Regions from separate parts of the Herbaspirillum sp. VT-16-41 genome, predicted to be linked through region 1. Evidence: predicted binding sites of a transcription regulator. Region 1 holds the regulator's gene; each other region holds the start of a gene.
The links. The regulator sigma-54, encoded in region 1, starts transcription at its own class of promoters, with help from an activator protein. The targets are predictions, from matches to a motif close to TGGCANGNAANCTGCTTT.
Positions count from the first base shown of each region.

Region 1 (2,269 bases):
TCGCGCCTGCCGATCCACAAGCGCGCCACGCTGGGGCTGTCCTACCTGCCGCAGGAAGCCTCGGTGTTCCGCAAGCTGACGGTGGAAGACAACATCCGCGCCGTGCTGGAGCTGCGCCAGGAAGACGGCAAGCCGCTCTCGCGCGATGAAATCGAGGGCCGCCTGAACAACCTGCTGCATGAACTGCAGATCGAAAAGCTGCGCGAGAGCCAGGCACTGTCGCTCTCCGGTGGCGAACGCCGCCGCGTGGAAATCGCCCGCGCACTGGCCACCGATCCGCGCTTCGTGCTGCTGGACGAACCGTTTGCCGGTATCGACCCGATTGCAGTGATCGAAATCCAGCGCATCGTGCGCTTCCTCAAGGAACGCGGCATCGGCGTGCTCATCACCGACCACAACGTGCGGGAAACCCTGGGTATCTGCGACCGCGCCTACATCATCAACCAGGGCACGGTGCTGGCCAGCGGTAACCCGGAAGAGATCATCGCCAACGAATCGGTGCGCCGCGTATACCTAGGCGAACACTTCCGCATGTAGCACCCGCCGTCCATCGGCCACACAACGGTATTGCAACCAGCGGGCCACGCCGCTCCCAGAAAGACAGATGAAACAGTCGCTCCAGTTACGTACCTCGCAGCACCTCGCATTGACGCCGCAACTGCAGCAGTCGATCAGGCTGTTGCAACTGTCGACGCTGGAACTGCACCAGGAACTGGAACAGATCCTGTCCGACAATCCCCTGCTCGAACGCCTGGACGACGCTCTCGACAATTCGGTGCGCCTGTTGGCCGATGGCGCGGTCTCTTCCGCGCCCTCCACCGGAGTGGCCGAGCCCGCTGGCGACAGCGGCAACGAAGCAGCCCCCTCCGCTACTGATGGCGAAGCCAGTTTCGACTATCAAGACAACAGCCCCGAGAGCGGTGTCAGTGGCGAATCCGACTGGAGCTTCGACGACGTGGCGCGCAGTGGCAAATCGCCCGACGACGACGATGCCCGCCCGCAACTGGAAGCGCATGAGCTGACCCTGCGCGAACACCTGCTGGAACAGATCCGGGTCACCGCCCGCACGCACCGCGACCGTGCGCTGCTGGAACTGCTCACCGATGCGCTGGACGAAAGCGGTTACCTGGAGGAACCGCTGGAAGACATCCTGGCGCGCCTGCCGGAAGAGCTGGGCGTTGATCTGGAAGAACTGTCGATCTCGCTGAAGCTGCTGCAGAGCCTGGACCCGGCCGGAGTGGGTGCGCGCAGTGCCGGTGAATGTCTGGCACTGCAGATCCGCCGCCTGCCCAAGGTGCCCTTCGTCACCCGCAAGCTGGCCTTGAGGATTGTCGAGGATTACCTGCCGCTGTTCGCACAGCGCGATTTCAACAAGATCAAGAAGGCTCTCGATTGCGATGACGAGGACCTGCGCGAAGCACAGGCGGTGATCCGTCAGTGCCGTCCGCATCCGGGTGCCGAATTCGCGCGCGATGCTTCGGACTACGTGGTGCCAGACGTGATTGTCAAACAGACAAAGAACGGCTGGCAGGTCATGCTCAACCATGAGGTCATGCCCAAGCTGCGCGTCAATGCAATGTATGCGAGTGCGCTCAAGCAGGCCAAGGGCGAAGGATCGCTGTCGTCGCAGTTGCAGGAAGCCAAGTGGCTCATCAAGAACATGCGGCAACGTTTCGATACAATTTTGCGAGTCGCGCAGGCTATTGTCGAACGTCAAAGAAACTTCTTTTCACATGGCGCAGTGGCCATGCGGCCCCTTGTGCTGCGTGAAATTGCTGATACACTGGGTCTACACGAGAGCACAATCTCTCGTGTGACAACTCAAAAATACATGCTCACGCCGCACGGCATGTTCGAGTTGAAGTACTTCTTCGGTAGCCACGTCGCGACTGAAACCGGAGGCGAAGCCTCCTCCACCGCGATACGGGCGCTGATCAAACAGTTGATAGGAGCCGAAAACCCGCAGACCCCATTATCCGATAGCAAGATTGCGGATATGCTGGCAGAACAAGGCATGGTGGTCGCGCGACGCACAGTCGCCAAATACCGCGAAGTGTTGAAGATTCCGCCAGTCAATCTCCGCAAGTCCCTCTGAGCTTTCCTCAGTTTTTCTGTAGCAGTACCGTTGCTGTGTTCAGGCAAGCATCCCTACCTGGTGCCCATGCCATCCGACACGAAGACCGTGCCCGTGGTACAGCAGCTGTAGACGATGCATCGCACGAACCTCCAGTGACCTCACGATAGGAGTCTTGTATGAATCTGACCATCA
Region 1 covers NZ_MUXB01000099.1:84,110-86,378, forward strand. The annotation lists gene lptB (LPS export ABC transporter ATP-binding protein) at 1-537, shown strand, start outside; gene BTM36_RS08820 (RNA polymerase factor sigma-54) at 605-2,095, shown strand; gene raiA (ribosome-associated translation inhibitor RaiA) at 2,254-2,269, shown strand, end outside.

Region 2 (2,269 bases), on a different contig from region 1:
GTCGCAGCTTCGCCCGGGTGGATCTTGTTCTGCACGCCATCCAGACCGGCCATCAGCAGAGCCGAGAAGCACAGGTACGGGTTGGCCAGGGGATCCGGGAAGCGGGTTTCGATACGACGGCCCTTCGGGTTGGCGACGTGGGGGATACGGATCGAGGCCGAGCGGTTACGGGCCGAGTAGGCCAGCTTGACCGGGGCTTCGAAGCCGGGGACCAGACGCTTGTACGAGTTGGTGCCGGGGTTGGTGATCGCGTTCAATGCCTTGGCGTGCTTGATGATGCCGCCGATGTAGTACAGCGCGAATTCCGACAGGCCGGCGTAGCCGTCGCCTGCGAACAGGTTCTTGCCATCCTTCCAGACGGATTGGTGCACGTGCATGCCGGAGCCGTTGTCGCCGACCAGGGGCTTGGGCATGAAGGTAGCGGTCTTGCCGTAGGTGTGGGCAACGTTCCAGATCACGTACTTCAGGGTCTGGGTCCAGTCAGCGCGCTCGACCAGGGTCGAGAACTTGGTGCCCAGTTCGTTCTGGCCAGCGCCAGCCACTTCGTGGTGGTGCACTTCGACGGGGATGCCCAGGGATTCCAGGATCAGGGACATTTCCGAACGCATGTCCTGGAAGCTGTCGACCGGGGGAACCGGGAAATAGCCGCCCTTGACGGTCGGACGGTGGCCGGAGTTGCCGCCTTCGATCTTGGCGCCGGTGCTCCAGGAAGCTTCTTCGGAGTCGATCTTGACGAAGGAGCCGGACATGTCAGCACCCCAACGCACGCCGTCGAAGATGAAGAATTCGGGTTCCGGACCGAAGTAGGCGGTGTCGCCCAGGCCGGAGGACTTCAGGTAGGCTTCAGCGCGCTTGGCGATGGAGCGCGGATCACGGTCGTAGCCCTTGCCGTCGGACGGCTCGATCACGTCACATTGCATGAAGAGGGTGGTCTCTTCCATGAACGGGTCGATGTTGGCGGTGTTCGGGTCCGGGATCAGCAGCATGTCGGAGGCTTCGATACCCTTCCAGCCGGCGATCGACGAACCGTCGAAGGCGTGACCGGATTCGAACTTGTCGATGTCGAAATGCGAAACAGGCACGGAAACGTGCTGTTCCTTGCCACGGGTGTCAGCGAAACGGAAGTCAACAAACTTGACTTCGTTGTCCTTCACCATCTTCAAAACCTCTGCGGCCGTCCTTGCCATGCGAATCTCCTAAAACGAGGAAGTAGTATAAATTGGGGTGTGAGCCGTTTTCTGCGACTGGATCTTTGCATTTGATACAACGGTCTTGCGCCGAACTCAGTCGCGGATGATAGCAGATTCCATGCCATCGACCTTTGGGGTAGCCCGATAATGGAATATTTTAGGGAGGACGCGGCCTTCGGGCCGTTCCCCACGGTGCAGGAATCAGCACGACAAGCCTTGTTTTGGTGCACTTTTCTTCTTTTGCACCAAAATATTTCATTTTTAGGTCGAACACCTCGATTTGCACATTGATGGTGCGTGCGCCGTACTGGGGCATCCTGTAACTCCGGCTGCGCGATGCACCGACTTGGAAATTGCCGAAATGTTTATATTGTTTAGAATCAAGTCTTTCAGTGGGCTGCGCGGCTGATCCTGCCATCGTCGGCCTCACCCATGTTGACCCGTTCCGAGAATTCCACGTCCCCTTCTTCCCGAGATCAAATGCCATGAGCCCCCACGACATCCTTTCCAAAGCCCAGCAACGCGGCGCCGATGGCCAGTTGCCCTATGCCGGCGCAGTCACGCCGCAGGAAGCGCTGGCCCTGCTCCAGGCCGATCCTAGCGTGAAGCTGGTGGACGTGCGCACGCGCGCCGAGCGCGACTGGATCGGGACCGTGCAGATTCCGGCGGCGCAGCACCTGGCGGTGCAATGGAATCTCTACCCCGAGGGCAAGCCCAATCCGGAGTTCCTGCCGCAATTGAAGGAAGTCACCCTGCCCGATGAAGTGCTGCTGTTCCTGTGCCGCTCCGGCGTGCGCTCCAAGCACGCGGCCAAGCTGGCCACGGAACATGGCTACACCCGCTGCTTCGACATCCTGGAAGGCTTCGAAGGCAACAAGGACGCGGCCGGACATCGCAAGACGGTGGAAGGCTGGTGCTTCGGCGGGCTGCCCTGGGTGGGCGCCTGACGCCAACCCGGCAACGCTGATCAGGATTGAAGGCTGCGCGCCTGCAGTGCATTGCCCAATGACTGCAGCAGCAGGCTGATCGCATCGGCAGCGCCAGGGCCGCCGAGCAGGGCTTCGTCCACGCATTCCAGC
Region 2 covers NZ_MUXB01000101.1:246,447-248,715, reverse strand. The annotation lists gene glnA (type I glutamate--ammonia ligase) at 1-1,187, opposite strand, end outside; gene BTM36_RS27780 (hypothetical protein) at 1,348-1,677, opposite strand; gene BTM36_RS12065 (rhodanese-like domain-containing protein) at 1,676-2,137, shown strand; gene BTM36_RS12060 (response regulator) at 2,158-2,269, opposite strand, start outside.
Region 2: glnA (type I glutamate--ammonia ligase) is a predicted target of sigma-54. The motif match lies at 1,297-1,314, and genes of this name have one in related genera.

Region 3 (2,269 bases), on a different contig from region 1:
CGGCCAGTGCGGGCGAGGCCTGCTGCATGGCAGGGTAGAGGTAGCGGTCTTCCACCGACAGGTGCAGCTTGATGACCGAGCTCATCGCGATCACTTCGCGGGCGATGGAGGCGGCCTCTTCGGCGATGCCCTGCGAGCACAGGGCCTTGAGTTGTTGTACGTGGCCGATGATGTCGGCGTGTTCACGGCGGTATTTGTCCAGGTTCATATCGTTTCACTCATGGGTGATGGAAGAACCCGCACCCGGCCAGGTCGGCCGGCTGCGGGGGCAGGGGCATTACTGCAGGGCGGCTGCGGGTCCGAAGAATTCGTAACGCGCCTGCGCCGCCGGCACGCCCAGTTCCTCCAGCGCCTGCCTGATGGCCTTCATGAAGGGCTTGGGGCCGACGAAGTAGGCGTCCACATCACGATCGGCCGGCAGCCACTGCTGCAATAGCGCGGCATCGATGAAGCCGTGGGCATGCGGCGCCACATCGCCGGCACGCTGGTTCTCGTAGCAGAAGCGCACTTGCAGCTGGGTATGGCGGGCGGCCAGTTCTTCCAGCGCGCCACGGAAGGCGTGCACACCCGCATGACGGGCGGCATGGATGAAGTGCACCGGGCGGCCGCTGGGCAGGGCCGCGACCAGCATGCTCATCATCGGCGTGATGCCGACGCCACCGCTGATGAGCACCAGCGGCCTGGCGCTGGCGGTCAAGGTGAACTCGCCGGAGGGCGGGAACAGTTCCACCACCGACCCCACATGGATCTGGTCATGCAGATGGCGCGAGACCTTGCCATTGGCTTCGCGCTTGACGCTGATGCGGTACTGCGCCGGCTGACCGTTCTGACGCAGCGGCGCCGACAGCGAATATTGGCGACGCTGCTCCTCCCCGTCGACCATCATGCGCAGGCCGATGTACTGGCCCGGTTCGAAGTCCAGCAGGCTGCCGCCATCCTGCGGCACGAAGTAGAAGGACGTGATTTCCTCGCTCTCGGCCACCTTGCGGCTGACCACGAAATGGCGGCCACCGCGCCAGCCACCGGGCGCTTCGGCCTTGCTGTCGTACTGCTGGCGCTCGGCGCCGATGAGGATATCGGCCAACTGCCCATAGGCCGCGCCCCAGGCGTCGATGACGGCATCGGTGGCGATGTCCGCACCCAGCACTTCGCGGATGGCGCGCAGCAGGCAATCGCCCACCATCGGGTAGTGCTCGGGCATGACCTGCACGGCGACGTGCTTGTTGATGATCTGTGCCGCCAGGGGGCCCAGTTCTTCCAGGCGGTCGATGTGGCGGGCATACATCAGCACGCCGTTGGCCAGCGCCCGTGGCTGGTCGCCGCTGACCTGGTGGGTACGGTTGAACAGCGGACGCACTTGCGGATAGTCACGCATGAGCATCTGGTAGAAGTGCGTGGTCAGGGCCTCGCCGCCCGATTCGAGCAGGGGGACGGTGGACTTGACGATGGCGAGTTGGGCTTCGGTCAGCATTCTGGGCCTTTCAGTGGTGGAGTGGAGGTGCCGGAGTACCGGTCTGCCCTGATGTATTACAAAAGCCGTGCCACCATCATGTCCTAATAAAATCAATGACTTAGGAAATATCCATGTCATTTTTACCTGTGTCATAATGACTTTAATTCACTTTATTGGTAGTCAATATGACCTCAAAGGCTTTGCTGGATGCGCTGTTGCCGCTGGTGGCCGACCTCTCCCGGGAGATCGATGATCGGGAGCGCTACCGGCGCCTGCTGCAGACCTTGCGCACGCTCTTTCCCTGCGACGCGGCCGCGCTGCTGCGGCTGGAGGGCGAGGTGCTGGTACCGCTGGCCATCGACGGTCTTTCTGGCGACACCCTCGGGCGGCGCTTCCGGGTGGCAGATCATCCGCGCTTCGGCGTGCTGCTGGCCAATGTTGCACCCACGCGCTTCCCGGCCGATTCCAGCTTGCCCGACCCCTATGATGGGCTGGTCGACGGGCTCAACGACGCCCATTCCGGCCAGCTGGAAGTGCACGATTGCATGGGGTGCGCGCTGACCGTCAACGGCCGTCCTTGGGGACTGGTCACGCTGGATGCGCTGGGGCCAGGCCGCTTCGACCGGGTCGACATGGCCTCGCTGCATGCCTTTGCCGCGCTGGCGGCCGCCACCGTCAACGTGGCCGAGCGCATCAGTGACCTCTCGCAAGCCGGAGAACAGGCGCGTCAGCGCGCCGAAGCCTATCGTCTCGGGCTGGAGGAAAGCCAGGGCAAGCGCGAACTGATCGGCCAGAGCCCGGCCCAGCGCCAGCTGA
Region 3 covers NZ_MUXB01000133.1:134,384-136,652, reverse strand. The annotation lists gene BTM36_RS22780 (hemerythrin domain-containing protein) at 1-208, opposite strand, end outside; gene hmpA (NO-inducible flavohemoprotein) at 278-1,471, opposite strand; gene norR (nitric oxide reductase transcriptional regulator NorR) at 1,639-2,269, shown strand, end outside.
Region 3: hmpA (NO-inducible flavohemoprotein) is a predicted target of sigma-54. The motif match lies at 1,527-1,544, and genes of this name have one in related genera.